Regions from separate parts of the Halobacillus sp. Marseille-Q1614 genome, predicted to be linked through region 3. Evidence: predicted binding sites of a transcription regulator. Region 3 holds the regulator's gene; each other region holds the start of a gene.

Region 1 (7,780 bases), 640 kb from region 3:
AAAATCGCTTGAAGCGTGTAGAAGGTCAAGTACGCGGTGTGTTAAAAATGATGGAAGAAGATAAAGAATGTAAAGACGTCATTACTCAGCTTTCTGCTGCTCGTTCGGCTATAGACCGTGCGATCGGATATATCGTAGCGAAGAACTTGGAAACGTGCATTAAAGAAGCTGAAAAAGGCGGTGAGTCCGCCGAAGAGTTAATTAATGAAGCGGTAAGTATGATTGTAAAAAGCAGATAATGATGATGCCTTATTAAAGGCATCATCTTTTTTTAATCTTTCTGTTCGGGGATGAGATGAGTCTCATCAATCTGTTCCCGTCCTTGTGTCACTATCGGCCTGCCGCCTGCCATTCCTTCATTGATCATCCGGTCCACATCGAGCTCAAAACGGTCTTTTCCTTCAGCAGCTTCCTGTTTTCTTTTTTTCATAAAAGCACACCTCCTTACTTATATTATTTTCGAGAAGCTTCAAAACAAGTGATCCAATTATTGGATGATCCATGAAGCAGCCTTTAAACTATTGGCTTAGCTGCAGGGATTCCTCTATAATGGATTTCAGTGCACCACGTGAAATGAGGGAAAACCATGAATACATTTTTAACAATACTTTTAATGGTAGTGATTGGAGCAGCGATTGGCGGAATCACTAATTCGCTGGCTATTCGTATGCTGTTTCGTCCATATCGTGCTATTTATATAGGAAAATATCGGCTGCCATTTACGCCGGGACTTATTCCAAAGCGGCAAAACGACTTAGCGAGGCAGATGGGGCGAACGGTCGTTGAGCATTTACTGACAGCTGAAGGAATAAAGAAGAAGATCGAGGGGTCGAAGTTTCAGAACAAACTGACCAGTTTTGCCCAGAGAGAACTTGAAAGGGCGCTCTCATCGTCAGCAAGCGTAAAGGATGCTCTTGAAAAAGTAGAGCTCTCGATAAGTAAGGAGTCAGTCGAAGATTCATTGCAGCTTTTTATCGAGAAAAGATATGACCAAGTCATGGAAGACATTCGCCATCAGAAAGTCGAAGATGTCCTGCCGCCAGAGTGGAGAGCAAAAGCAGAAGCAGGAACAAGCGAGCTGGCTTATTATCTGCAGGAAAAAGTGTATGAATTTCTCGTCAGTCCCGAAGGAAAATGGAAAGTAGGAGCCTTAATAGATAACTATTTAGAAAACCAGGGATTCCTTGGAAACATGGTCCAATCTTTTATGGGCTCCGAAAGAGTAATCGATCGAGTACATCCAGTGATTCTTCGTTACGCAACAGCGCGGGAAACGACGGAATGGCTTCAGACTATGCTGCAAAAAGAGCTGCACGCAGCCCTGAAGCGGCCGGTCGGTGAATACGAACAAAAAATAGGAAAAGATCATATCCAAAGTGGACTTTCACAAGCGTTATCCAAAGCACTGCCTCTTCAACAGTGGCTTGACCGCTCAATCACAGAGTGGGCAGCCCCTTTTAAATCCCGGCTCCTCTTGGACGTCATCCCTGCTCTGATGCCTAAGGTGACAAACCTGTTAGCTGAACGTATCGAACGTATGATGCAGTCGATGAAATTATCAGAAATCGTCCAGGAGGAAGTCGAGTCCTTTGACGTCGGCCGGCTTGAGGAAATGGTTCTCGGCATCTCCAAGCGCGAGTTCAAAATGATTACGTATCTCGGTGCCTTATTAGGAGGTACGATAGGGCTGATGCAGGGGATTCTTGTCCTGTTTCTTTAAGCAGCCCTTAAGTCTATACATGAAAGTTGATGTTTGTTATAGTGGGGAAGGAGTTCAACACTCAACAAACTAGGAGGTACTTTTAATTTATGGCTAACATGTATGATTACGCGTATGATCTTGAAAAAGCAATTCGCGAAAGCGACGAATTTACTGGACTTAAAGAATCTTATGAAGCAGTAATGAATGACGAAGCAGCTAAAGGAATGTTTGAAGATTTCCGTCAAACACAAATCAACCTTCAGCAAAAGCAAATGCAAGGTCAAGAAATTACAGAAGAAGAAGTTGAGAAAGCTCGCCAAGTCGTTGAACTTGTGCAGCAGCATCCACAAATTTCCAAACTAATGGAAGCTGAACAGCGCCTCAACACTGTTATCAATGACATCAGCAAGATTATCACGAAGCCTCTTGAAGAGCTTTACGGTAATCCTGAAGAACCACAGCAATAATAATTAGAAAGGGCTGCCTTTAGGGGCAGCTTTTTTTTGTGATTTTGGGGCTGAGCGAACACCTTAAAAGTTTGCGGAGCACTGAAAAAGTGGTGTTGAACAGAAAGAGTGCAGAGAACCGCCGAAAGAGACTTCCCGCTTTCTTTCAAAGTTAAAAAATCTTAAATAATAAGCAGGAATATTATCACCAAATGACGAAAATTAAAAGCATAGATTCAAATGAGGGGGATCTTTATGCGTTTTTTTGAAATAGAAGAAAGTCGTCAGATCATCCATATCCGTTTAAATCGTCCAGAAAAAATAAACGCGCTACATGGGGATATGCTGAGAGAGTTTGCTTCCATAGTGAAAGATACAAAAAATAAAGAGCAGCAAATCGTCATCCTGTCAGGTGCAGGAAAAGGATTCTGTGCCGGTGGAGACGTGTCCATGATGAAGGAAGTCGGAGATCCTGAAGTTTATGATCGAGTGATGGATGAAATAGAAACGATTGCGGCAGGGCTTTATACGATGCCGAAACTGGTAATTGCAGCCCTGCACGGACCAGTTGTGGGTTTAGGACTTAGCATTGCACTTGCAGCAGATTATTTAATTGCGGAAGAGAACACAAAGATCTCGATGAATTTCATAGGAGTCGGCCTGGCACCAGATGGAGGCGGACATTTCTTTTTAGAACAGCGGCTGGGAACACATCGGGCGAAACACTTCGCCTGGAAAGGGGAACAGCTGAGTGCTAAGGAAGCGCAAGAGCTTCAGTTGGTTGACTTGGTGTTTCAAGGAGATATACACCAGGCTGCGGAAAAACTAGCTGCGGAATGGACGGCAAGACCGCTTCAGTCGATGATTGCTACAAAGAAAATTTATAATAACTACAGTTTGGGCAGGCTGCTTCAGTATTTATCGAAAGAAAGACAATCCCAGTGGAAGCTTCGTCATACGGCGGATCATAAAGAAGGGATTCAGGCATTTTTAGAAAAAAGGAAGCCCAAGTTTTCCGGGCATTAAAAAAGTCGCTTTAAAGGCGACTTTTTTGTGTTTAGCGGTGAAATAAAACGAGATGTCCTTCTGGAGCTGCACAACGATGAGTATGTTCTAAATATCCTTTTTCTTCTAATTTTTGAGTACCAATCTGCTTCGCATCTTTATCGTTTTCAGCTTCAAATGATTCATCTAGAAGGTTTGTACCGTTCTTTTCAAATACTGTTAAGAAATATTTTTTCACTAGGATAGGCCTCCTTAAGGTAAAAATGAATGACTAATCATATTATTACATTAGATGAGCCTGTCGTAAAATCCTGCTTGTTTATTCAAGAAAAATGAAACTATTTATCTAATTCAGCCGTATAAATCGACGAAGGGGGAAGGAAGCTGTGACTTTAAAACTACATAATGTAACGAAGCAGTTTGGAGATTTTACTGCTGTAGACGATTTATCAATTGAAATTCCCGAAAAGCAGATTTTCGGTTTTTTAGGGGCGAACGGAGCCGGGAAAACAACAACTTTCCGGATGATCCTTGGACTGATTGAGGAAACAGCTGGAACGATTACGTGGCAGGACGGGGATATTGGCTATGATCAGAGCCATTTAATCGGCTATCTTCCCGAAGAGCGCGGGCTTTATCCAAAGATGAAGGTCCAGGACCAGCTCGTATATTTGGCGAAGCTTCGGGGGATGAGCAAGAGTGAGGCCTTAAAAGAACTGGACATTTGGCTGGATAAATTTAAAGTTCCTGATTATAAAACAAAAAAGGTAGAAGACTTATCAAAAGGGAATCAGCAAAAAATTCAGTTTATCTCTGCCGTTCTGCATAAACCGAAGCTTCTAATATTGGACGAGCCGTTCTCAGGACTTGATCCAATAAATGTTGAAATGCTGAAAAAAGCAGTGGTTGAGCTGAAGGAAGGAGGAACTTCGATCGTTTTTTCTTCCCACCGTATGGAACACGTGGAAGAGCTGTGTGAGCATTTATGCATACTGCATCACGGAAAACCGGTCGTTCACGGAAGTCTTAAAGAGATTAAGCGCTCATTTGGGAAGAAAAATGTCCGCTTAAATGCTGAGTTTGATTTAGAGTTCGTTAAGGATATTCCGGGCGTGACTAAATTTAAAGAGTTCAGTGAAGGCTGTGAAGTTCAAGTAGAAAGTGAAGAGGTCTCCCAGAAGATCTTTGAGGCGCTAAATGGGCGGGGGTTTGTGCGCACGTTCGATCTGGAGGAACCTTCTTTAAATGATATCTTTATTGAGAAGGTGGGGGATTCGTATGAATAAATTCCTAATTATGGTAGGACACACGTTTGCTTCACGCGTGAAGACGAAGTCGTTTATTATTACGACGATCGTCACGCTGTCGCTTATTTTTCTAATCACTAATATCCAGACGATTATGGAAGCTTTCGATAGCGGGGAAGGTGAATCCGATCAAACGAGCATAATGGTATTAAGTGAGAATGAAGAATGGGCTGACGGTCTTGTCGAAAGTTTAAATGCTAGTGAATCTTTCTCAGCTGAAGTAGCAGATCAGCCTGTTGATGAAATTAAGCAGGAAGTAGAAGAAGGAGAGGGAGATACTGCGGCCCTTGAGCTGATTGAAGGGGAGAGCGGTCTTCCGGAGGCGAATTACTATACTGTGGAAAGTCTGCCGCCGATGGATAATGAGATTGTTCAGCAGTCACTTCAACAGGTAAAAATGGGGGCGATCTCGAGTGAAGCGGAAGTAGATCCGGCCGTATTAGCCGCTCTTCAAACGCCGCCTGCTTTTAATGAGGTTTCTTTAGGTGAGGAAGGAAGCACAGCTGAAGAAATGGCTCAGACGCAGGGCGTTGTATATGTCATGCTGTTTTTACTTTATTTATCGGTATTGCTTTACGGCAATATGATTGTTACAGAAGTAGCGACAGAGAAATCAAGCCGCGTGATGGAAATTCTCATTTCAAGCGTTTCTCCGATTGCGCAGATGTTCGCAAAAATTACCGGAATTGCTTTATTAGGCCTTCTGCAGTTTTCATTAATTATTGGTGTAGGCTACTTGGGCATTCAGCAGAACTCGGGCGAGGGCTCCTTTTTAAATGCGGTAGGTCTTACTAATGTAAAGTTGGATATAATCGCTTACGGGCTGCTGTTCTTCATCCTCGGCTACTTCTTATATGCGACTCTGGCGGCTACTTTAGGCTCACTCGTCAGCCGTTTAGAAGATGCACAGCAAATGGTGGCGCCGATGACTTATATGATTATTATCGCGTTCTTTATTGCCATTTTTGGTCTCAATGAACCAGATGCCACTTTTATTACTGTTACATCCTATATTCCATTTTTCTCTCCACTGCTTATGTTTTTACGAATAGGTATGCTGGATATCCCTGTGTGGGAAGTGATTTTATCCGTTGGAGTTCTAGTGGCTTCTATTGTTTTACTGGCTGTTATTGGTGCGAGAATTTATAAAGGCGGAGTACTTATGTATGGTAGAACATCTTCCTTAAAAGATGTAAAAAAAGCGATTCAGATGACAGGAAAAGATAAATAAACTACAGGCGCTTCTCTACAGGAGAGGCGCTTTTTTGAATGTCTTTAATCGAACGTGCATTCGCTCTTTTTCTCTGCTAAACTATAAGTAAAGCAGAACAGGAGGGGGACGAAGAGGATGTCATCCTTACGATTTATACATAGTGCGGACTTACACTTAGACAGTCCGTTTAAAAGTAAAAGCCACTTGCCGAAAGAATTACTTGCCAAATTGCGTGCGTCTACATTTGAAGCCTTTGACCGCTTAATACAACAGACAATTAATCATCATGTTGATTTTCTGGTTGTGGCTGGTGACCTATTTAATGAAGAAACGCGTAGTTTAAAAGCCCAGGTGCAGCTTCGTGATGGCTTTAATAGGCTTAAGCATTACGGCATTCAGGTGTTTATCAGCTATGGAAACCATGATTATATGAAGGGGGCTCACTACCCGCTGTCTTTTCCAGACAATGTTCATATTTTTGATGAACAGGATGTTACGGTGCTTCCCTTTTACAGAGGGGAAGAGCATATTGCCAACCTTTATGGATTCAGCTATGTGGAGAAATCAGTTACTGAAAATAAAACCTCTCAATATAAAAAGACAGGTAATCCTGCTTTTCACATCGGTACCCTTCATGGAAGTGTAGAAGGAGCAGATGAACATGAGTCTTATGCTCCGTTTAAAATCCATGAACTTCAGAATGCTTTGATGGACTACTGGGCGCTTGGCCACATTCATAAGCGCCAGTTTCTTGCAGATAACCCATACATCGTTTATCCCGGCAATATTCAAGGCCGATCGATTAAGGAGCCGGGTGAAAAAGGCTGTTATTTAGTAGAAGCGGAAGGAACAAATTTCAAATTAAGTTTTCTTCCTTTGCATTCTTTTACGTACGAATCAGCAGTGCAGGAATGCGGAGCCATCCAGCATCCGGAGCAGCTTGAAGAAATTCTGATTAAGGCAAAACAGCAGGTTTCTAAAAAAGCCCCTGCCATACTTACAGTGACGTTAAAAGCTGAGCAGGGGCAATTAACCAAATGGCAGTCAGAGGGACTTGTCGGCCAGTGGGTGGACATCCTCAATGAAGAGGAGGAATTCGATCAGCCGTGGATTTGGATCGATAAAGTCCTCGTGGAAGATAAGGTGACGTGGGACGAACAGGAATTAAAGGAGAGTCCGCATTTCGCCGGGGAGTTTCTGCGGCATTTAGATGAAATGGGAGAGGATGGTTTCCATGATTATTTATCGCCATTATACAGGCAGAGACGTGCTTCTAAAGCAATTGATCCGCTGACTGAAAGTGACAGAAAGGAAATTATGGAAGCCGCTAAGGTATTGGTCCTTCAGCAGCTGTTAAAAGGAGAGAAGAAGTGATGCGGATTAAATCGTTGCATATTTACGGATTTGGTAAATGGAAAGATTACTCGGTGACTTTAGACGAGTTTCCACTGACGGTTATAATGGGCGATAATGAAGCGGGGAAATCAACGATTCAGCAGTATCTTCTTTTCATTCTTTTCGGCCTTCCGCCTAGAAAAAGAGAATTTTACCAGCCAAAGTCCGGCGGCTCTGTTGGAGGAAACATAACCGTAGAAACAGAGAAGCATGGCGAGGTTATAGTAGAAAGAATTCATGACCGGGACCTCGGGGAAGCCATCTGCCGGCTGGAGAATGGCGAGCAGCATGGGGAAGTTTTTTTGAAAGAACTTCTCGGAGGAATCTCTAAAACTGTTTATCAGTCGATTTACAGCTTTAATGCGGAAGATCTGCTCCAGCTGCAGCGGTTAACTGGCGATGAACTCGGCGAAGTCTTATTAAATGTCGGGCTCATGGGCTCTGACCAGATTTATGAAACGACGAAAACATTAGAAAAAGAGTTAGATTCACAGTTTAAACCAAAAGGAAGAAACCCAAAATTGAATCAGCATCTCGAGAAGATTGAACAGCTTACGAAGCAGCGGCGTCAAGCTGAGCAGGAAGTAGGAAATTACCAGCAAACTCTTGAAAAAACAGAGGCTTTAAATAAGGAGATCAACGAATTAAATGAGCGGGTTGAAAAGGAAAGAGGATATGCCAGTCAATTATCCCAACTGAAAAAAACCCTGCC
Region 2 (7,780 bases), 210 kb from region 3:
AAGAATTTTTAGAACTCGTTCAGATTGATTCTGAAACGAAAGATGAAGGTAACATAGCAAAAGTATTAACGAAGAAATTTGAAGACCTTGGTTTAGAGGTTATCGAAGATGATGCTAAATCAAAAACAGAACACGGAGCAGGAAACCTGATCTGCAGCCTTAAAGGAAATAAAGAAGGAATCGACACGATTTATTTTACTTCCCACATGGACACAGTAGTTCCAGGGAAGGGAATTAAGCCGTCAGTAAAAGATGGCTATGTTGTAACAGATGGAACGACAATCTTAGGTGCTGATGATAAGGCGGGGATTGCAGCTATTTTTGAAGCGATCCGAACGCTTAAAGAGCAAAACATCGAACACGGTGATCTGCAATTTGTTATTACAGTGGGCGAAGAGAGCGGACTTGTCGGTGCGAAAGCTCTCGATCAGGAGCACTTAAAAGCTAAATTCGGCTATGCGATTGACAGTGATGGACAAGTCGGAAATATCATTGTTGCTGCACCAACGCAGGCGAAAATAAAAGCGGTTGTTAAAGGCAAAACAGCACATGCCGGGGTAGCGCCTGAAAAAGGAATTTCAGCTATCACTCTGGCTTCTAAAGCGATCGCAAAGATGCCTTTAGGCCGCATTGATGATGAGACCACGGCAAATATCGGTCGTTTCGAAGGCGGGCAACAGACGAATATTGTCTGCGACTACGTCGAGATTATTGCTGAAGCTCGTTCTTTAGTTACGGAAAAAATGGAAGCCCAGGTGGAAAAAATGAAGAAGGCATTTACTGAAACCGCAGAGGAAATGGGCGGAGAAGTGGAACTGGATATTCAAGTAATGTACCCTGGTTTTAAGCATCAAGCCGGTGATCAGGTAGTAGAAATAGCGAGAGCAGCTGCAAAAAACATCGGACGAGAAAGCGAATTATTAACGAGCGGGGGAGGAAGCGATGCGAATATTATTGCAGGCTTTGGAATCCCGACGGTAAATCTTGCTGTGGGTTATGAAGAAATCCATACGACAAAAGAACGAATGCCGATTGAAGAATTGGAGAAAGCGGCAGAGCTTGTCACCTCCATTATCCAAGAGACAGCCAGACAGTAATAAAAAGGGTGTCCTAAAAAGCACCTTTATAATATGAAATCCCTCGAAGAAATAATAATTTCCGAGGGATTTTTCCTTTTCGGCTCTTCATAAAGATAGTTGCTGCGGTTAGTAACATGGAAGCAGCCATGGAAATCGGCGGAACTCCTGCTTAAAGCGGCCTGCAAAGACCCCGGAGCAGCGCGGGTAGCTCAATTAGGAAAGAGGATGTTCGATTAAGTTCGGCACGTCATGTGCAACACTGAGCGCCCCACATCATGCAGGGCCGCAGGAAAGTAAAACGGTGTTCGCTCTTGCGAATGGAAGAAATACTGTATGTAATGATGCTTTTACACTAGTTGAGTCAGGGGTGTAAAAGCCTCCCTGCTTTTTTATGAGCTTTCAGCTATTTGATTTTATGATATAATATAAGAACGAACGTTCGAAAAAAAGGAAGGATTTCCATGTCTAAATGGTACCCAAAGAATGGCCGTGTCATCTTTCACGTCGATATGAATAGTTTTTATGCCTCCGTAGAGATGGCGTATGATCCTTCATTAAAAGGGAAGCCGTTAGCGATCGCGGGGAATCCTGAGGAACGGCGGGGAATCGTTGTAACAAGCAGCTACGAGGCGAGAAAGTTTGGAGTGAAAACAACCATGCCTGTCGGTGAAGCCAGAAGGCTGTGCACGGATTTAATTGTGAGAAAGCCGAAGTTTGAAAGGTACAGGGCGGCCTCGAAGGAAATGTTTAAAATATTATCTGAGGTTACAGAGGTCATTCAGCCGGTATCCATCGATGAAGGGTACATGGATATCACAGACTGCCATGAAAAAGGGACACCTCCGGAACTCGCTCGATATATTCAACAGAAAATTAAAGATGAACTTGATCTCCCTTGCAGCATCGGAATTGCTCCTAACAAATTCCTGGCTAAAATGGCTTCGGATATGAAAAAACCGATGGGAATTACGATCTTAAGAAAAAGAGACCTGCCAACAAAATTATGGGTGCTGCCGATTGAAGAGATGTATGGAGTCGGCGAAAAAACAGCCGAAAAGCTAAGGAGACTCAAGATAAATACGATCGGGGATTTAGCACATCATCCAGTTTTTGAATTAAAACAGATTCTCGGCATTAATGGAGAACGCCTTCAAAACCGGGCCAATGGAGCAGATGACCGTCCGGTAGACCCGGAAGCCGTCCACGAATTTAAAAGTATCGGGACTTCCACAACGTTAGCGCAGGATACAACAGACGACTACGAGGTCCGCCAGGTCTTTCACCGGCTCTCATCAAAAGTAGAAGCCCGGATGAAGAATAAAAAAGTGTTTGCACGAAACATTCAGATCATGATTCGTTATCACGACAGAAAAACGGTGACGAGAAGCCGGCAGCTTTCCGATTATATCAGCCGTAAAGAAGACCTTTTTCAAATGGCCATGCAGTTATTTGATGAGCATTGGAATCAATCACCGGTCCGGCTTCTAGGGATAACCGCACAGGATCTAGCTGAGGAGGCTGAAGTCAGTCAGCAGCTGAATCTCTTTAATTATGAAGAACAAGCCAAAAAAGAAAAATTATATAAAGCTGTCGATACCCTTTCTGAAAAGTTCGGACCCCAAACGTTTAAAAAGCTCGAAAATAGGTCAGACAACCATGTGACGACAAGCTTTCAAAAAGATTTTCTCGATGATTACAGGAAATAATTAAACCGCCCGTTCGAATGAAAGGAACAGGCGGTTTTTGTATTAGCTGCGTTTGATGGCCGGGCGGATTTTATCTGATGAAACGGACTTATACGTTTGAGTGAAGGATTGAAAAAGTCTTTCAAACTGGTTTAATATGTCTAAAGCTAATAAACCGTTCCCTTCTGCAGATTTAGGATAGCCAAGCGGCACAGTGCGGCGTACCAGCTGGGCATATAATTCTGCTTCCGTAAGTCTTCGGTTAAACTGTTTTTCTGAAATATTTGCGACCAGGGCCAGAGCGCCTGATACATGAGGGGTCGCCATCGAAGTACCGGATAACTTGGCATATTTGCCCTCTAAGTACGTAGATAAAATGTTGACACCGGGAGCAACGACGTCAATTTCATCATTAGAGTTGCTAAAAGGAGCAATTTCCTTTTTAAAGTTAATCGCGCCGACCTGAATGACTTCATTGTAGGCACCAGGATACCCATGTTCATTCGTATCGTGACGGTCATCGCCTTCATTTCCTGCTGCACAGACAACAGAAATCTTTTCATCAACGGCTCTTTTTACAGCTTCATATAGTTCAGGAATATCTGTCGGGCCACCAAGTGACATGGAGATGGCGCGTACTTTTTCACCGTTTTTGCCTTCCCAGTCAATGGCATAATGGATACCGTCGATTATCCACTGATATTCACCGCTTCCATCCTCGCTCAGTACTTTAATAATTAGCAAGTCTGCCGATGGAGCTACACCGTAAACACCGTTATCCTGCACGGGAGAAGCGGCAACTGTTCCCGCGACATGGGTGCCATGTCCGTTATTATCTTCATAATTGTTTTCATCCCCGTTGTAATCGTCGGTAAAATTACGCCCGCCAACAATTCGGTCTTTGAGATCAGGGTGATCAGTCTGACAGCCTGTATCAATAATCGCGATGACGTTTCCTTTTCCTTGTTCGGCTTCTTCCCATGCATCAGGAGCTTGAATGAGGTGTACACCTTCTGGTACCTCTGTGGTAGACTCATAGATTTCGTCAATCTCATAAGGAATTAGTCTAATTTTACTCATTAATCTGCCTCCTTTTAAATTATCGACACTGGACATAAATGGATGAAATGGGATAAAACATGTATTATCTTTATTATAGGCTAAAATAATGGCGAACACATGGTCTAAAAGGATGAGTTATTCAGTCATCTGACAGGGGAACAGCTCCCCTTTTCAAATTCGGATCAGAAAGGTAATAGTATTAGATAGAGATTTTTATATTTATAGGAAGCACACCGGTTCAAGAATTAGTTATAGATCCAGAGACTGGAAAACTGGATGAGGTAGTTAATGGCTACCACTGATGAAATAGGAAAAAAGCACTCCTTCTTGTAAGGAGTGCTTTTTTATGTAAGGATTTATAACACTTTAGAAGTAATCTTTAATAAGTTGTGTCAGGTTTTCTTACATAAAGACTGACATTGTAAAAAAAATACTTTATGATAGACATAATCCAACTTAGATACTTGTTCATCCAGAGAATACGCTGGCAATCCATATTCCGTAAATCCTGTCGTTAGTGAAGAATTTTTAAGGGAGGTTTACGTATTGAACGACAAAAGAGTTAACGATTGGGAAGAAGAAAGCAGCTGGTTAATGGATATTAAAGAACCAAATAATCTTCGAAAAGCGGTCTATGAAATGAAACACTTTTATATTACCACATTGATTGATGCCGGTATTCTGCAGCCTTCAGAGAGTCACTACACCTCTTTTACAGTGAGTCAGCTTCAATATATGGCTGAAAAAGTGAGCCGCCGGTCAGGTCTATAAATCCCATAGATAAAAGGAGTAAAATATGTCTTCTTACAAAGATAAGAAAGTCATTACGATCGGAATTGTAAATGAATTAACGGGTTTATCTGCCCGGATGATTCGTTACTATGAGTCTAGAGGGCTGATTTTTCCGGAACGAACTGCACGAGGGACAAGGAAGTATTCGTTCACAGATGTAGAACTATTAATGGAGATTGCGGATAAGCGGGAGGAAGGAATCCAGACGTACGAAATTAAACAGGAGCTTCTCAGTGACAGTAAGAAGAGAGGTGTAAGGGACCATATGATCCGCGGTCAGTTAAATGCTCAGTTTAATATGAAGAAATTCTAGAAGAAAGCGCAATTCTCTTTATGGATTGTGCTTTCTTTTTTTGTGATGTATCCCCTTACACGATCAAAGGTTTCGTTAAACCTGATTTTGTTGTGCTTCCCACACAAAATTCTGCCGTAAAGATTGGTTTTTCTACACGTTGCCGAAAATCGACATTAATCGTTACAATATTCTTAAGATTAAATAACCGCATCTCCGACAGTCCTCACAGCTAAATGACAGGAAAGGGTGTGATGATCTTGGAAGCCATAAGTAAAAATTTCTTCTTGTTTCTTTCTAACAATAAATTATTAGATCGATTCGCAAAGCGTTTTGGAGCAAGATTTGGGGCTGACAAGATTGTAGGAGGAGAAACATTCTCCCAGGCAATTCCATTGATTCAAAAACTCAACCGTGACGGACTGCATGTAACGGTGGATCACCTTGGTGAATTTGTGAATTCTGAGGTGGAGGCCAGAGAGCGGACTCATGAATGCATCGAGTCCATTCACTCGATTGCCCATCATGAATTAAACTCAGAGGTATCACTTAAGTTAACGTCCCTGGGTTTAGATATTAATCGTGACTTAGTCATGGAAAATATGAAGCTGATTTTAGAAGAAGCAAAAAAATATGACATTACCGTTACGATTGATATGGAAGATTCAACTCGGTGTGGAGATACTCTTGAAATCTACAGGGAATTAAAAGAGAAGTATAAAAACTTAGGTACAGTGATTCAGTCTTATTTATACCGCTCGGAAGAAGACCTTCAGGCACTAAATGAGTGCCAGCCTTATTTAAGGCTCGTTAAAGGCGCTTACAAGGAGTCAGGAAAGGTAGCTTTTATTGATAAAGAACACGTCGATAAAAATCTTAAAAGACTGATCAAAACCAATCTAGTAAATGGGCATTATACGGCAATCGGGAGTCATGATGATGCGATGATTGCCTATACAAAAGAAGTGGCCAGAGAACATGGTATTCCTAAAGAGCAATTTGAATTCCAAATGCTGTATGGGATGAGAAATGAAACCCAGAAAGAACTTGTAAAAGAAGGATATAAAGTCCGTGTCTATCTTCCATATGGGGAAGACTGGTATGGGTACTTTATGAGACGTTTAGCCGAGAGGCCGGCCAATGTGGCCTTTGCTATAAAGGGTATATTCAGTAAATAAAGAAAAGGGGAGATTAAATATGGTAACACCTTATAAGCACGAGCCGTTTACAGATTTTACAGTAGAGGAAAATAAGAAAGCGTTTGAAGAAGCTCTAAAAAAAGTGAAAGAAGAACTCGGTCAGACACATGATCTGCTTGTAAATGGTGAAAGAATCCGTACCGACGAAACAATTGTATCAACAAACCCGGCAGATACAAGCCAGGTGGTAGGAACTGTATCAAAAGCGAACCGGGAAATTGCTGAAAAAGCGATCCAATCGGCAGCTGAAGCTTTTGAAGATTGGAGAAAATGGGATGAGCGGGCAAGAGCTGAAATTCTTTTCCGTGCGGCCAGCATCATTCGCAGAAGAAAGCACGAATTTTCTGCTTACCTCGTCTATGAAGTAGGCAAGCCTTGGAAGGAAGCAGACGCTGATACAGCCGAAGCCATCGACTTCTTAGAGTATTACGGCAGACAAATGATAGAGTTAAAAGACGGCAAGCCGATCGAGAGCCGCCCAGGTGAACAAAACCGTTATATTTACACACCAACGGGAGTAGCGGTTGTTATCCCACCCTGGAACTTAGCGTTCGCAATTATGGCAGGTACAACGATAGCTCCGATCGTTACAGGAAGCACGGTAGTTATGAAGCCGGCGAGTAACAGTCCAGTCGTCGCAGCAAAATTCGTAGAAGTGTTAGAAGAAGCAGGTCTTCCAAAAGGAGTTCTGAACTTCGTACCGGGAAGCGGAGGAGAAGTTGGCGACTATCTTGTTGACCACCCGAAAACTTCACTCATTTCTTTTACAGGTTCCCGTGAAGTGGGCACACGCATCCTTGAGCGTGCGGCAAAAATTCAGGACGGTCAGCAGCACATCAAGCAAGTTATTGCCGAAATGGGCGGTAAAGATACAGTAGTAGTGGATAATCAGTCCAATTTGGAAACCGCAGCAGAAGCTATTATCGTTTCCGCGTTTGGTTTCTCCGGACAGAAGTGTTCTTCAGGTTCCCGTGCGGTTGTACATGAAGATGTATATGATGAACTGCTTGACAAAGTAAAAGAGAAGACTGAAAAGCTGACATTAGGCAATGCTTCTGAAGAGAATGTGTACATGGGACCAGTTGTCGACCAGGGTGCTTATGATAAAGTGATGAGCTATATCGAGATAGGAAAAGAAGAGGGTCGTCTTGTCACTGGCGGGAAAGGCGACGACTCTAAAGGATACTTCATCGAGCCGACCATCTTTGCTGACTTGGCATCGGATTCCCGCATGCAGCTGGAAGAAATCTTTGGACCAGTTGTCTGCTTCACAAAAGCGAAAAACTTCGATGAAGCGATCGATATTGCAAATAACACGGAATACGGTCTGACGGGTGCGGTGATTTCCGATAACCGTGACCACTTAGAGAAAGCGAAGAGAGACTTTCATGTAGGTAACCTTTACTTCAACCGTAATTGCACAGGTGCAATCGTTGGTTACCAGCCGTTTGGCGGCTTTAAGATGTCAGGTACCGATTCCAAAGCAGGAGGACCAGACTATCTGGCTCTTCATATGCAGGCGAAAACTATATCAGAAATGTATTAATATGAGAAGAGCTTCCCTTCGCGGGGAAGCTCTTTTTAGTGGCTTTTTCTTTTTCTTTCCTTTAGAACCCTATATAATAGTGGATGATAAGGTGAGCGTATCATATACAGCTCGAAAGGTATGGG
Region 3 (7,780 bases):
ATCTCCAGTAGACCGCAACATTTATGTGATGAATAAAAAAGAGCGTGAGGCTCACGGTGTACAAGACCTGCCAGCCACTCTTTATGATGCATTAGAAGAACTTCAAAAAGACGAAATTATGGTTCAAGCTCTAGGTGAGCACCTGTTCGAACACTTTGTAGAAGCGAAGGAAATCGAATGGGACATGTTCCGTACACAAGTTCACCCATGGGAACGCGAACAATATATTCAGCAGTATTAATAAAAAAACTGGATGCCGAGGCATCCAGTTTTTTATTCCTCTAAAAAGGCGAAAGCTAGCTGATCAGCATTTTTCGTATAAAGGTTCTTATTTTTTCTGCAGCATAGAGGGTGAGTTTGATTTCCGGATCCTTCATAAGGCAGTATTCAAAAACCAGCCCGCGATAAAATAGTAGTGTCATTTCTACAAAGTCCTCGGTAGGTCCATAAAATCTGAATTCCCCGCTCGTTTTTCCTTGTTCAATAATGTTAGTGGTTATTGGATATAGTTTTCTTTCTTTACCTATAATTAACGATTCCTCGTTATTTGCAGTAAGCTGATTAGAAAGAACAATAGACAAGAATTCATGTCCAAGATTCTCAGAAAATAATAAGCCTGCTTGTAAGACGGTTAAAAGCTGTTCTTCATTTGACCGGCCGTCGGGCTGCTCCGTTAATGCTTTTTCGTAAGCATCATCAATCTGCATGTAGTGATCTAAAATTACCTCATCTTTTGACTTGAAATACGTATAAAAAGACCCCTTGGAAGTCCTTGCAAGCTGTGTGATGTCTTCGACGTTAACATTTTCATATCCCTTTTCCTTAAACAATTTAACCGCACTTTCCGCAAGAGATTTTCTAGTATGGAGAGCTTTTTTCTGACGTGAGGAAAGTTTGTTTTTCATTGTTATAACCCGCCCTTCTTAGCTGAATTATAAATGACTGAAGTCATTAATTCAAGTCAATGACTATAGTCATTGACACTAGTCATGTTAATTTAATAAAAATGTACCCCTTAAAAAATGGAGTACGCAGATCTTTTCTATTTTCCTCTAATGCCTTCTTTTTGTATTTATGGTATTGCATTGCGGATACTCAAAATCACAAGCTGATAAAAAATGAAAACCTGGGCTTTCGGCATATCAAATTTAAAGCATGGTTTTCAATTGAAGGGAAAGCGTATGGCGACCTCCTGCGTTTAAATTCTTCATTCTAATAGGTAATACCATTCAGCTTCTTTAAATCGTGTTTGACGGTTCAGGCTAATGGTGGAGTGATGAGACTTACGATCAGTTAAGTTCAACCCCAAAAAACCAGCGATAAGCTACATAGGCTGAATCTGTCTTTTTAACTCACGCTCGGAACTGCTGCCGTACAAATAACCGATGAATCTCATTTTGAATAGCACAAGAGGATCAAGAGATGGACGACCATTGTCTTCTGAATAAAACGGACGTACTTTTTCTAGGTAAAGGAGAAATCTATGTATTGATCAATCTGGTCTTCGGGCACAAGCCCTTCTAACGTTACCATTTCCATTTCAATCTGCCGATCATTTCTTAATTGGAACAAAGGAATCACCTTTTCCAAAGAAATCTATCTTCAGGGCATAAAGAGATCAAATTTTTGAAAAAGACCAAAAAAATAGGGCTGTCGAGAACTTTCTCGACAGCCTGAGATTCCCTTCTGCAAGTAGTGAAAGGGAATCTTTTAAACTTAATGCACCGTCCGATATAAACCTACGACTTTACCTAAAATACTCACATCATTCAAGATAATGGGATCCATTGTGGCATTCTCCGGCTGTAGGCGGATATGATTACTTTCTTTAAAGAAACGCTTTACCGTTGCTTCTTCATCTTCTGTCATTGCGACAACTATATCTCCATTGTTAGCTGTTGTCTGCTGTCTGACAATTACCATATCTCCATCTAAAATTCCGGCTTCAATCATACTTTCTCCTTGAACGACAAGAACAAATGTAGTGTCCTCAGGACCCGCCAGTGTGTCAGGAAGCGGGACATATTCTTCGATATTCTCGATCGCTGTAATAGGCGAACCTGCCGTAACTTTACCAATAACAGGAGCATAAGCTGCTTCGCTCTTAGGAATGGCATTCTCTTCTTCAAGCTCGATAACTTCAATGGCTCTAGGTTTCGTCGGGTCGCGGCGGATGAATCCTTTTTTCTCTAATCGTGATAAGTGCCCGTGAACAGTAGAGCTTGATGCTAATCCGACAGACTGGCCGATCTCTCTTACTGAAGGCGGATAACCTTTAAGTAACACTTGTTCTTTAATGAAATCTAGTATTTCCTGCTGCCTTTTAGAAAGTTTATTCATATTTATACACCTCGAACATAGGATTTAATTACATACATTCTATCATGATAGATTTAAAAATACAAACAAGCGTTCGAAAAAAACCATTGACAAGAACGAACGTTCGTATATAATAAAGTTATAAAAAGCGAACAAATGTTTCTAAGAACAAAAGTTCGAATCGGAGGTTGGTATTATGTTTAATAAAATGTCTATGCTGGATGTCACTTATATTCTATTATTTATTGCGAGCCTGGCTTTTCTTTACTATTCTATGGTGACGAGTGTATAGTACGCTTATCAAATAAATAGATATAGTAAGGCAGGGAGAAGAAGTGAAGGCGATTCTATATTGCAGGGTGAGCACAGAAAAAGAAGAGCAGGTGACTTCGTTGGCTCGTCAGAAAGCGGAGCTTGAGTCATTGGCTGAGAAGTATTCTATAGAAGTCATTGAGTGTATATCTGAACAGGCGAGCGGATATGACATTGAGAGAGAAGGAGTATTCCGCTTGCTTGAAGCTTTTTCAAGAGAGGAAGCAGATATTCTCATGATTCAGGATGAAACGAGGCTCGGGCGAGGAAATACAAAAATAGCTTTGTTTCATCAGCTTCATAAACTTAACATAAAAATATTTACGTTAACGGATCATGGGGAAATGCAGATGTCGGAGTCTGATTCGATGGTTTTACAAATCGTCGGTATTGTTGAAGAGTATCAGCGGAAGATACATAATATGAAAATTAAACGCGGGATGAAGCGGGCGGTTGAACAAGGGTATATTCCTGAGAAAAACCTGTCCAACCAGCATTTATCGCCTGGACGGGAGCGGCTGGAATTTCCGGTCGAGGAAGTAGTCAGGCTTAAAAAAAACAAGCTTACTTTCCATGAAATAGCAGCCACTTTGAGGGGGCTCGGGTATAATGTTTCAAAAGCCACCGTGCACCGCAGGTATCAAGAGTTTATCTCGCTTGAAAACGATAAAGAAAACCGTTAAAATAAGGAGGACAAGAGGCTTAAGAAGAAAGCTTCTTGTCTTTTTCATTTGATCCTATAAAGGAGGAGAATGGCGCATGCTTACGAATGAAAAGCTGGAGCGTATTAACGAGCTTTCTCATAAATCAAAAGATAAGGGATTAACCGAAGCTGAGAAAAAGGAACAGCAGGACCTTCGTCAAGAATATTTAAAAAATGTACGAAAGTCTTTTAAAAATCAGTTAAAAGGGATGAAAATCGTTGACCCTAACGGCAAAGATGTAACCCCTCAAAAACTGAAAGACATGCAGGAAAAAGAAAAGAAACACTAAACCCTAAATCATCCGCACCTTGATGAGGTGCGGAATTTTTATTATTTCCTGGTGGATTTGAGAATTTTTGTTAGAAAAATGCATAAATTCGCGAGTTTTCGGTAACATTGCTTGTCACAAGCGGTTTTTCATTATAGGATAATACTTGTTACATACGAAACCAGAAAGGGGAACTAAACAAATGGCAAACAGCCTTGCACAAACTTCGATTAATACGATTAGAACTCTTACCATTGATGCGGTAGAAAAAGCAAACTCTGGACACCCGGGGATGCCGATGGGTGCCGCACCTATGGCTTATACTTTGTGGACACAGTTCATGAATCATAATCCGAAAAACTCTAATTGGTTTAACCGTGACCGATTTGTACTTTCAGCGGGGCACGGCTCTATGCTTCTATACAGCCTGCTTCACTTATCAGGATATAAGGTAACTATTGAAGATCTTAAGAATTTCCGTCGGTGGGATTCTAAAACACCTGGACACCCTGAATTCGGTCACACGGATGGGGTGGAAGCGACGACAGGACCTTTAGGTCAGGGTCTTGCTATGGCTGCAGGTATGGCTATGGCCGAAGCTCACCTTGGGGCTAAATACAATCGTGATGATTACAATGTTGTCGATCATTATACTTTTGCAATCTGCGGTGATGGTGACTTAATGGAAGGTGTTTCTCAGGAATCTGCTTCATTAGCCGGACACTTAGGCTTAGGAAAACTCGTTGTTCTTTATGACTCCAATGATATCTCTTTAGACGGGGATCTTGACCGTTCCTTCAGCGAAAGCGTTGAAAAGCGTTATGAAGCTTATGGCTGGCAGGTAATCCGTGTAGAAGACGGAACAGATACAGACAGTATTGCTAAAGCGATTGAACAGGCAAAAATGAATACAGACCAGCCGACAATGATCGAAGTGAAGACGATCATCGGTTATGGTTCACCGAATAAATCTGGTAAATCAGCTTCTCACGGTGCTCCGCTAGGGGAAGAAGAGGCAACTGCAGCGAAGGAATACTATAAGTGGGGCCACGACGAGCCTTTCCATGTGCCTGAAGAAGTATATCAGGACTTTAAAGATAAAGTTCAGGCTAATGGCGAGAAGAAGGAGCAGGAGTGGAACGACCTGTTTAAACAATATAAAGAATCCTACCCAGAGCTTGCCGGTGAGCTTGAAGCAGCGATGGACGGACGTCTTCCTGAAGGATGGGATAAAGAACTTCCTGCATACACAGTCGGTGAAGACAAACTGGCAACTCGAGCATCTTCAGGTGAAGCGATTAATGCACTATCACAGAAGATTCCTTATTTCTTCGGCGGAAGTGCAGACCTTGCCGGATCCAACAAAACGGCTGTAAAAGATGAAGACGACTTCTCCCGCAAGAATTATGCTGGCCGAAACATCTGGTTTGGGGTTCGTGAATTTGCAATGGCTGCTGCACTAAACGGTATGGCGCTTCACGGCGGTTTAAAAGTTTATGGCGGTACGTTCTTCGTATTCAGCGACTATCTTCGTCCGGCTCTTCGTTTATCAGCGCTGATGAATCTGCCGGTTAATTATGTATTAACACACGATTCTGTTGCTGTTGGTGAAGATGGTCCTACACACGAGCCTGTAGAACAGCTGGCTTCTCTAAGAGCAATGCCGAATCTTTCGGTTATGCGCCCGGCTGACGGAAACGAAACAAGCGCTGCGTGGAGACTGGCTCTTGAGTCCAACACAACACCGACTGCACTTGTCTTAACTCGCCAAGGTCTTCCTACTTTAGAAGGTACAAGCTATGAAGGTGTGAAGCGAGGCGCTTATATTCTAAGTGATTCTGATAAGAGCACGCCTGATGGTATCCTTCTTGCATCAGGTTCTGAAGTACAGCTTGCCGTACGCGCACAGGAAGAGCTTAAAACAAAAGGCTATGACGTCCGTGTCGTAAGTGTTCCTTCCTTCGATCGATTCGAAGCACAGGATTCAGATTATAAAGAAAGTGTACTTCCATCAGACGTAAGACGGCGTCTTGCTATTGAAATGGGAGCGTCCTTTGGCTGGGAACGTTATGTAGGACTTGATGGAGCTGTAATCGGCATTGATACATTTGGTGCTTCTGCTCCTGGAGACGAAGTCATTGAGAAATACGGTTTCAACGTAGAGAATGTCGTTAAGCATGCTGAAAGCTTAATGGGATAATAGAGAGAATAGCTGCTGCCTAAGGGCAGCAGCATCTTTTACATAATTGAAAATATGACAAAAGTACTCTAAATTCAGTGACAAAAAGTGACAAACTTATCCTTCCTTGCTCGCTATAATACTTGCAAGGAGGATTGGTTATATGCAATTTGCAGTCTATGCTATAAAAAGAGAAGTAACCGAACACTACTATTATAAGGTAGATATATTGAAGAGATTTTTTGAGGAATGCAGCGACTTTCCTCATTCTCATATTTACAAACAGCAACTAGACTACATCACGAACCATTTCTCGTTTTTAGACTGGCTGAAAAAAATCCATAGCAGCCATTCAAATTTAAATAGTCAATTATTCGATTGTTTAAGGAATTATGATATACTAGAAGATAAGAAATGCTGTTGTCTATTTCAGTGTGACAGCCTCTGGCAAGCGGAACGGGTTTTATTTCAACCGTTAAGAATGTGTGATCAATCGTTTTTTATCGTAGAAGAAAGCGGCGAGCATTACGGATGGATTTCCCCTTTTATACGTCAGCGTCTGTTATCGTAAAAGCCTGTTGTATTCATCAAGGTCTTTTACTATACTGTTATGGGAGACAACACGAAGGAGGAAGACGTTGATATGACTTTGGGTATCGTATGGGTCATCATCATTGCTCTATTAGCGCTTGTAGGTGGAGTAGCCTTAGGCTTTTTCATCGCTAGAAGGTACATGATGAATTATTTGAAAAAGAACCCGCCTATTAATGAGCAAATGCTGCGTACTTTGATGATGCAAATGGGACAAAAGCCGTCACAGAAGAAGATCAATCAAATGATGCGTGCGATGAACAACCAAATGAAATAGCAATCATAGGCAAGCCTTTACTGTCATTAAAAGCAGTAAAGGCTTTTTATATGGAAATTATAATAGTCGCCAGATGTTCACAGTTCATTGATCGTTTTTTACGGCGGTGTTTGATACAATAGGGTCGAAACTAATGATAGGGGACATAATAATATGACAGACGTTAACGTATTTTTAGCCTTTGGGGCAGGGTTTCTTTCTTTTATTTCCCCATGCGTCCTGCCGCTGTACCCGGCTTTTCTTTCCTATATTACCGGGATGAGTGTCAGTGAATTAAAAGAGGATAATGGGATGCTGAAAAGGCGGAGCCTGTTACATACCATCCTGTTTTTAATAGGGTTTTCAACGATTTTCTTAATTATGGGGTTCTCAGGTTCTTTCTTTGCACAGTTTCTCGTGCAGTATGATGATATTATCCGCCGTCTTGGAGCCGTATTGATTATCTTTTTCGGTTTTGTCATCATCGGAGTGTTTAACTTCAACTTTTTAATGAAGGACCGAAAGATTGCCTTTAAAAACCGTCCATCTGGCTATTTCGGCTCATTTCTCATCGGTTTAGCCTTCTCCCTTGGATGGACACCTTGTACAGGACCCATTCTTTCAGCTGTTATTGTTTTAGGTGCTGAGCAGCCGCAGCTATTTCTAGTGATGATGGTCGCCTACTCTTTAGGGTTCTCTCTGCCGTTTTTAATTCTTTCTTTCTTTATTGGGAAGCTTGGCTGGATCAAACGCCACAGTGCTGCTATAGTGAAATCCGGCGGTTATATCATGATTGCGCTTGGAATTGCCCTGTATTTTGACTGGATGACGAAGCTTACGTCGTATTTAGCCGGTCTCTTTAATTTTCAAGGGTTTTAAGTCGTGGATTTTCTCTTGAATTTATATTATGATGAAACTATTGATTAGGAAAAAAGGAGCTTTTTTTTATGAAAGAATCAAATGACTTAATTTTACGAACAATGACTGCCCTAATCGCGTTTATTTTAATGGGATTCTCTATCTACTTATTTTTTGCCGGCCATAACAAGCCGGGTGGAGGGTTTATCGGAGGTCTTACAGGAGCGGCTGCATTAATCCTTATGTATATGGCGTACGGAGAGAATGTAATGAAAAAGATCATTCCTATTGAC
Region 4 (7,780 bases), 830 kb from region 3:
TTTCTCCGCCTTCTGGTCCAAGGTCAATAATATGATCGGCTTCTTTAATAACATCAAGGCTGTGTTCAATAATGAGTACCGTATCCCCATTGTCAACGAGACGCTGCAGAACCGTTAATAACCTCGAAATATCATCTACGTGCAGCCCTGTCGTCGGCTCATCAAGAATATAAAAGGACTTTCCTGTGGAACGGCGGTGGAGCTCACTTGCTAATTTCACACGTTGTGCTTCCCCGCCAGACAGTGTTGTCGCAGGCTGGCCAAGTTTTACATAGCCTAATCCAACATCAGCTACTGTTTGAATTTTACGCTTAATCTTCGGAATATTCGAGAAAAACTCTAACGCTTCTTCAATCGTCATACCAAGTACGTCAGAAATATTTTTTCCTTTATATTTCACTTCGAGCGTTTCCCTATTGTATCTTTTTCCATTACAGACTTCACAAGGCACATAAACGTCCGGCAGGAAGTGCATTTCAATCTTAATAATCCCGTCTCCGCGGCAGGCTTCACACCGTCCGCCTTTCACGTTAAAGCTGAAACGGCCTTTTTTATAGCCGCGTATTTTTGCCTCACTCGTCTGGGCGAAAACATCACGGATGTCATCAAAGACCCCGGTGTAAGTGGCCGGGTTGGATCGTGGCGTCCGTCCAATTGGAGACTGGTCGATGTCTATTACTTTTTCAAGCTGATCAATGCCGTCGATTTCTTTATGCTTGCCAGGTTTTTGTTTTCCATTATGCAGACGCATCGACAGCGTCTTATATAAAATATCGTTAATTAAAGTACTTTTCCCAGATCCGGAAACTCCTGTAACGGCTGTAAGAACACCAAGCGGGATCTTCGCATTGACTTTCTTCAAGTTATTCTCTTCAGCTTGTTTAATAGTAATATACCTGCCATCCGCTTTTCTGCGCTCTGCTGGAAGCGGAATGAATTTCTTACCGGACAAGTACTGCCCTGTCAAAGACTTGCTGCTTCTCATCACCTGCTTAGGTGTTCCTTGGGTGACGATCTCACCGCCGTGAGCGCCCGCTCCCGGTCCGATATCAATTAAATAATCCGCAGCCAGCATCGTATCTTCATCATGTTCGACTACGATTAGTGTATTATCCAAGTCTCTCATCCGTTTAAGAGTATTAATTAAACGGTCATTGTCTCTCTGGTGAAGACCGATCGATGGCTCATCGAGTACATACAGCACTCCTGTTAAGGCAGAGCCGATCTGGGTCGCCAGGCGGATCCGCTGAGCTTCGCCGCCGGAGAGTGTACCCGCTGAACGCGATAAAGTCAGATAATCCAGTCCGACGTTGGCCAGGAAGCTGAGCCGCTCGCAGATTTCCTTTAAAATCATGCGGGCAATGGTCTCTTCTTTTTCAGTCAGTTCAAGACCTTCGAAAAAGTTTTTAGCTTCGACAACAGAATACTCGGTCGTCTCCCCGATATGTTTACCTCCGATAAGAACAGCGAGCGCTTCTTCATTCAGACGGTTTCCTTTACACTTTGGACAAGGTTTTTGTGCCATATATTTTTCCATCTGTTCTCTAATATAATCAGAGCTCGTCTCCCGGTAACGCCTTGAAATATTAGGGATGACCCCTTCGTAGTAAATCTCGCTCTCACGGACTTTTCCAAAATCGTTTTCATAACGGAAATGGATTTTTTCATTGCCGCTTCCATAGAGAATTTTGTCCATTTTATCCTTCGGCAGTTTTTTAACAGGCTTTCTCAAATCAATCTTATAATGTTTGGCGACGCTTTGAAGCAGCTGCGGATAGTATTGGGAGCTGGTAGGTTCCCAAGCAGCAATCGCATGGTCGTTTAACGACTTATTCCAATCAGGAATGACAAGGTCTAAATCAACTTCAAGCTGTGTCCCAAGGCCATCACAGCGGCTGCATGCGCCGTATGGACTGTTAAAAGAAAACATGCGTGGTTCAAGCTCACTTACAGAAAAACCACAGATAGGGCAGGCGTGATGTTCACTGAATACGAGCTCTTCTCCATCGATAACATCGACGGTAAGGTGCCCGCCACCTAAGCTTAAAGCGGTCTCAATCGAATCTGACAGACGACCTTCTACTCCATCTTTTATAACAATACGGTCGACGACCACTTCAATTGAGTGCTTCTTATTCTTTTCTAATTTTATTTCCTCGGAAATTTCACGCATTTCACCATCAACTCTGAGGCGTATATAACCTTCTTTCTGGAGCTGTTCAAATACCTTTACATGCTCTCCTTTTCTTCCGGAGACAACAGGAGCAAGAATTTGCATTTTGGTACGCTCAGTGTGTTCCATTAGCTGATCCACCATTTGCTGCACAGTCTGAGAAGAAATTTCAATGCCGTGATTTGGACATGTTGGACGTCCAACCCGGGCATACAAGAGACGAAGATAATCGTAGATCTCCGTTACCGTACCTACCGTAGACCGAGGGTTTTTACTTGTCGTCTTCTGATCAATGGAAATGGCCGGTGACAAGCCTTCAATGGAATCAACATCCGGCTTATCCATCTGCCCGAGAAATTGTCTCGCGTAGGCACTGAGTGATTCTACATACCTCCTCTGACCTTCCGCATAGATCGTATCGAAGGCTAAAGAGGATTTCCCCGATCCGGAAAGCCCTGTCATTACTACGAGTTTATTTTTAGGGATATCGATATTTATATTTTTAAGATTGTGAGCCCTAGCACCTCTTATGCTGATATTCTTACTGACCATAAGCTCCTCATCCTTCCGCTTTTAGTTCCAAAATAACATCGCGCAGTTCAGCCGCTTTTTCAAAGTCCAGATCTTTGGCCGCCTGCTTCATTTCAGTTTCTAAATTGTCCACTAATTCCAAACGTTCTTTCTTCGTCATCTTAGACGGCTTCTTATCTGCTAAGTAGCCTTCTTCATCTTCAGCAACACTTGATACTGAAATCAGGTCACGAATTTCTTTCTTAATCGTCTTCGGTGTAATGCCGTGTTTTTCGTTATACGCAATTTGTTTTTCACGGCGGCGGTAAGTTTCGTCGATCGCGTACTGCATTGATTTCGTAATTTTATCTGCATACATTATGACACGTCCGTTCTCGTTACGTGCCGCCCGTCCAATCGTTTGAATCAAGGATCGGTCTGAACGTAAAAAGCCTTCTTTATCTGCATCTAAGATCGTTACGAGCGAAACTTCAGGAATATCGAGCCCTTCCCTTAAGAGGTTAATTCCTACGAGGACATCATATTTTCCTAAACGTAAATCTCTGATAATCTCGATCCTCTCAAACGTGTCGATTTCCGAGTGAAGATAAGCGACTTTCAAACCAATTTCTTTTAAATAGTCGGTTAAGTCCTCGGACATTTTCTTCGTTAAAGTCGTTACGAGTACCCTCTCGTTTCGATCTTTCCTAATATTTATTTCTCCGATCAAGTCGTCAATCTGTCCATGTATTGGACGAATTTCTATTTCAGGATCAAGCAGCCCTGTCGGACGGATAATCTGCTCTGTCATCTTCGGCGTATGCTCGAGTTCATATGGCCCAGGAGTTGCAGTAACATACGTAATAAAGTCGATATGTTTTTCAAACTCTTCAAATCGTAACGGACGGTTATCAAGAGCTGACGGCAGACGGAATCCATGGTCGACAAGCACTTGTTTCCTCGCCTGGTCTCCGTTGTACATTCCACGAATCTGCGGAAGTGTAACGTGTGATTCATCAACCATTATTAATGAATCTTCGGGGAAGAAATCGAGCAGTGTATATGGAGTGGCTCCTCTTTCACGGAAGGTGAGGTGTCTGGAATAATTCTCAATGCCTGAACAGAAGCCCATCTCTTCCATCATTTCAAGATCATATCGTGTACGTTGTTCTAACCGCTGTGCTTCCAGAAGTTTATTTTGATCTTTTAATTCTTTAACTCGCTCATGCATTTCTGCTTCAATATTTTTAATCGCTTTTTTCAGCTTGTTCTCCCGCGTTACGAAGTGGGAAGCGGGAAATATCGCTACGTGTTCACGTTCACCTACGACTTCTCCTGTTAAAACATCCACTTCACGGATACGGTCGATTTCATCACCAAAAAACTCAACCCGAATCGCATGTTCTTCCTTGGAAGCAGGAATAATTTCAACAGAATCTCCGCGCACGCGGAACGTACCGCGCTGGAAATCAATATCGTTTCGGGCATACTGAATATCCACTAATGAACGCAGCAATTCATCACGATCTTTCTCCATTCCCGGCCGGATAGAAACCACCTGACTTCTGTATTCTTCCGGAGAACCTAAGCCGTATATACAAGAAACACTGGCTACAATAATGACATCATTTCTCTCAAATAACGAGGTTGTCGCCGAGTGCCGCAGTTTATCTATTTCATCATTTATATTCGAATCTTTTTCAATGAAGGTATCGGTTTGGGGTACGTACGCTTCCGGCTGATAATAATCATAGAAGCTTACAAAATATTCCACAGCATTATTTGGGAAAAATTCCTTGAATTCACTATATAGCTGTCCCGCTAATGTTTTGTTATGGGCAATGATCAGTGTCGGCTTATTCACCTGCTGAATCACATTAGACATCGTAAACGTCTTACCCGTCCCTGTTGCTCCGAGCAGCGTCTGATGTTTCCTGCCATTATTTATGCCTTCAACCAGCTCCTTAATTGCCTGGGGCTGGTCACCTTGAGGGGAATATTCTGAAACTAGTTCAAATTGATTGTTCATGACACAATCCTCCGATCCTGACTCATTCAAAGATAGTTTACCACATAAGTTTACCATTCTAACCTCTAACGAACAAACATTCGCTCTTTTGTTTTTGCTTTGTTAAATAGTTGTAGAAGAAGTCCTTTGCTTAAAATGGACAAAGAGGCGGGAAAAGCGAACGATCTCCATGCCCCCTTACGCTGAGAGAGGTACGCTCAACTTTTTATGATTATTTTCCTTGTATTAAAAACTAAAAGCCTAAGGGATCCTTAGGCTTTTCTAAATCTTTATTCAAATGACTGGTCATACTGGTTTACTTCAAAAAGATCAATTAACTCTATATCTTCATGTTTATCCTTAAACCAGCGAAGTGAGAAATCGTTCTTAAATAGAACAACAGGGTTTTCTTCACGGTCAAGAACAAGCATATTACGTTCATCAAACATGGACTCATCCACCTGATCGGCAGGGATCCAGCGTGGAATCCGCTCACCCATTGGTACGAGCTCTACTTCTACATTATATTCGTTTTTCATACGATACTCAAAGACTTCATACTGAAGCTCGCCGACCGCACCAATGATATAATCCTCGAAGTGATAATGCTTAAATAGCTGAATGGCACCTTCCTGGACAAGCTGTTCAAGTCCTTTTTTAAACTGTTTCGCTTTCATTACGTTTTTCGCCGTAACTTTTTTGAAAAGCTCTGGAGGGAACTGCGGCAGCTCATCATATTCATATTTCTGCTTGCCTGTCAGGATCGTATCTCCAATTCGGTAAACATTCGGATCATAAATCCCGATAATATCTCCCGCATATCCTTCTTCTACGGTACCTCTTGAGGAAGCAACAAACTGCTGTGACTGGGAAAGCTTAAATGTCTTACCTGTACGAGACAGCGTGACGTTCATGCCGCGTTCAAATTTTCCTGAACAAATCCGCACAAAGGCGATTCGGTCACGGTGCTGTGGATTCATATTGGCTTGAATTTTGAAAATAAAGCCTGAGAATTCCTCATCTTCCGGTGAGACAATTCCTTCTGTAGAACGCCTGGGTGCTGGCTGAGGCGCATATTTTATAAACGTATTGAAAAAGGTCTCTACACCAAAAGGAGCCAAGGCGCTTCCGAAAAATACAGGAGTTTGATCGCCTTTCATCACTTTGTCGAGGTCAAAGCCGTCTCCTGCTTCATCGACTAGTTCCATTTCATCTTTAGCTTCCTGATACGTTGCATTTTTTATAAGCTCAGGGTGCTGGTCCAGTTCTTCATAAGGAATATAATTCTCTCTTTCATTTCCTGTAAACTGAACGAACTGATCATTGTGACGGTCGAAGACACCAAGGAAGCGTTTCCCCATGCCAGCAGGCCACGTCATCGGATATGTTTCGATGTCGAGTGTCGACTCGATTTCTTCAAGCAGGTCCAGCGGCTCACGGCCTTCACGGTCCATTTTATTTATAAAAGTAAATATCGGAATTCCGCGCATTTTACATACTTTAAACAGTTTCAGCGTCTGGGCTTCGATCCCTTTCGTCCCATCAATAATCATGACCACACTATCTACAGCTGTTAATGTCCGGTACGTATCTTCACTAAAATCTTCGTGCCCCGGTGTATCCAAAATATTTACCTGATAGCCTTCATAAGCGAAATTCATTACACTCGACGTAACGGAAATTCCACGCTGTTTCTCGATTTCCATCCAGTCTGATGTAGCAAATTTTCCTGATTTCTTCCCTTTTACCGTTCCGGCCGATCGTATTAAATTACCAAACAACAGCATTTTTTCTGTCATTGTCGTTTTACCCGCATCGGGGTGGGAAATAATAGCAAACGTCCGCCGTTTTTTCATTTCATCTTTTATCGTCATCGTCATATCCTCCACTTTTTAATTTAAATCGGCTGCTTATTCGGCAGGATATACGTTTTACATCGGCCTCTTCACTCCATAACAAAAGCCGCTCACTTAAAAAGCGGCTTCAAAAAATTTGTAAATCTCTATCTTGAAAGTTAGCATACCCGTTAGCTAAAATCAATAAGGGGTGGATATCTCCTAAAGGCAATTCGCCTGTAAAAATGCGGCTTCAGCAAGTATAATTGAAAACTCGCCAGTATTTCCTGATTTGCGCCCTTATATCCGAAAGCTGACAGTATTTAATTTGACGGTTTGCCCAAGGCGATATTTTACCTTTTAACCTGTTATACTTATAGAAAATAATCTAGTTAGGATGCAAGCTATGCAGTCATACCTATTACAACCTAAAGATATTATCAAAATCACCGGATCTGCTTTTTATAAACGAGGCGAGCAGTACTTTAGACAAGGCAAAGTTTACGGACTTACGCATAATAGTGCAATTCGTTCATGGCGCGCTGTCGTAACAGGTACTCATGATTATGAAGTACGTGTTTTCTTTTTTGAAGATGAAGATTTAGAAGCCCGCTGCGAGTGCCCTGCTTATGAAACCTACTATAAGTGTAAGCATATTGCGGCCGTTCTTTGCGCGATCCGCGAGCAGGCAATCGTGGAAGCAGCTCCGCAGCTCACTTCAAAAACAGAGCCGTCTGTAGAGCCGAATAATCATCAAGTAGACCGCGTGTTTGCTACAAGGTTATTCGAAACTTTTCGCGACCGACAGGAAAGCAGGTACAGCGAGAGTCAGAAAAAACCTCTCGCCATTCAATATTATCTGCACGTGCAAAATATATTAGGAAGCAAAAGTTTAAGTGTTGAGTTAAAGCTTGGAGAAGATTATCCATATGTCATTAAAGACATCCGTGAGCTGTTAACTCATATCCATCAGCATAAGCCTTATCGGATATCAAAAAAATTCACGTTTGACCCAGCTGATCACCTGCTGGACGCTCGTGATGCGGCGATTATCCAGAAACTATATAAAAGCTATGAACAGGAGCTGTTTTACGACCGCCACTGGAATACGGGGGAGCAGCGTCAGCTGACGATCTCTCCTTCCATGGCTCCTGAGCTTTTACGAGAATTATCCCAGCAGTTTTGTGAGGTTTATGAACGAGGAGAGCCTGTGGGCCAGCTTCAGTTAATCGAAGAAATGCCGAAGTTTGATTT

What was found. Region 3 encodes LexA, which represses DNA repair genes until DNA is damaged. Its sites were predicted from a motif close to CGAACATATGTTCG; they were not measured.
Region 1: HUS26_RS09970 (DNA repair exonuclease) is a predicted target of LexA. The motif match lies at 5,741-5,754, and genes of this name have one in related genera.
Region 2: HUS26_RS05600 (DNA polymerase IV) is a predicted target of LexA. The motif match lies at 1,508-1,521, and genes of this name have one in related genera.
Region 4: uvrB (excinuclease ABC subunit UvrB) is a predicted target of LexA. The motif match lies at 4,782-4,795, and genes of this name have one in related genera.

The regions. Positions count from the first base shown of each region.
Region 1 is NZ_CADDWH010000001.1:1,971,034-1,978,813, reverse strand. It holds gene HUS26_RS10010 (metal-sensitive transcriptional regulator) at 1-239, shown strand, start outside; gene HUS26_RS10005 (hypothetical protein) at 272-430, opposite strand; gene HUS26_RS10000 (DUF445 domain-containing protein) at 587-1,720, shown strand; gene HUS26_RS09995 (YlbF family regulator) at 1,810-2,169, shown strand; gene HUS26_RS09990 (enoyl-CoA hydratase) at 2,404-3,174, shown strand; gene HUS26_RS09985 (YhzD family protein) at 3,206-3,391, opposite strand; gene HUS26_RS09980 (ABC transporter ATP-binding protein) at 3,540-4,439, shown strand; gene HUS26_RS09975 (ABC transporter permease) at 4,432-5,691, shown strand; gene HUS26_RS09970 (DNA repair exonuclease) at 5,809-7,047, shown strand; gene HUS26_RS09965 (AAA family ATPase) at 7,047-7,780, shown strand, end outside.
Region 2 is NZ_CADDWH010000001.1:1,123,707-1,131,486, forward strand. It holds gene HUS26_RS05595 (M20/M25/M40 family metallo-hydrolase) at 1-1,097, shown strand, start outside; gene HUS26_RS05600 (DNA polymerase IV) at 1,541-2,785, shown strand; gene HUS26_RS05605 (S8 family peptidase) at 2,828-3,844, opposite strand; gene HUS26_RS05610 (hypothetical protein) at 4,373-4,597, shown strand; gene HUS26_RS05615 (MerR family transcriptional regulator) at 4,623-4,931, shown strand; gene HUS26_RS05620 (proline dehydrogenase family protein) at 5,171-6,088, shown strand; gene pruA (L-glutamate gamma-semialdehyde dehydrogenase) at 6,108-7,655, shown strand.
Region 3 is NZ_CADDWH010000001.1:1,331,037-1,338,816, reverse strand. It holds gene glnA (type I glutamate--ammonia ligase) at 1-241, shown strand, start outside; gene HUS26_RS06745 (TetR/AcrR family transcriptional regulator) at 297-905, opposite strand; partial or broken gene HUS26_RS19985 (transposase) at 1,229-1,578, opposite strand; gene lexA (transcriptional repressor LexA) at 1,717-2,340, opposite strand; gene HUS26_RS06730 (recombinase family protein) at 2,655-3,314, shown strand; gene HUS26_RS06725 (DUF896 domain-containing protein) at 3,391-3,624, shown strand; gene tkt (transketolase) at 3,806-5,803, shown strand; gene sirA (sporulation inhibitor of replication protein SirA) at 5,946-6,353, shown strand; gene HUS26_RS06710 (YneF family protein) at 6,426-6,650, shown strand; gene HUS26_RS06705 (cytochrome c biogenesis CcdA family protein) at 6,804-7,508, shown strand; gene HUS26_RS06700 (Na(+)/H(+) antiporter subunit B) at 7,577-7,780, shown strand, end outside.
Region 4 is NZ_CADDWH010000001.1:498,364-506,143, reverse strand. It holds gene uvrA (excinuclease ABC subunit UvrA) at 1-2,725, opposite strand, end outside; gene uvrB (excinuclease ABC subunit UvrB) at 2,733-4,712, opposite strand; gene HUS26_RS02380 (peptide chain release factor 3) at 4,982-6,565, opposite strand; gene HUS26_RS02375 (DEAD/DEAH box helicase) at 6,933-7,780, shown strand, end outside.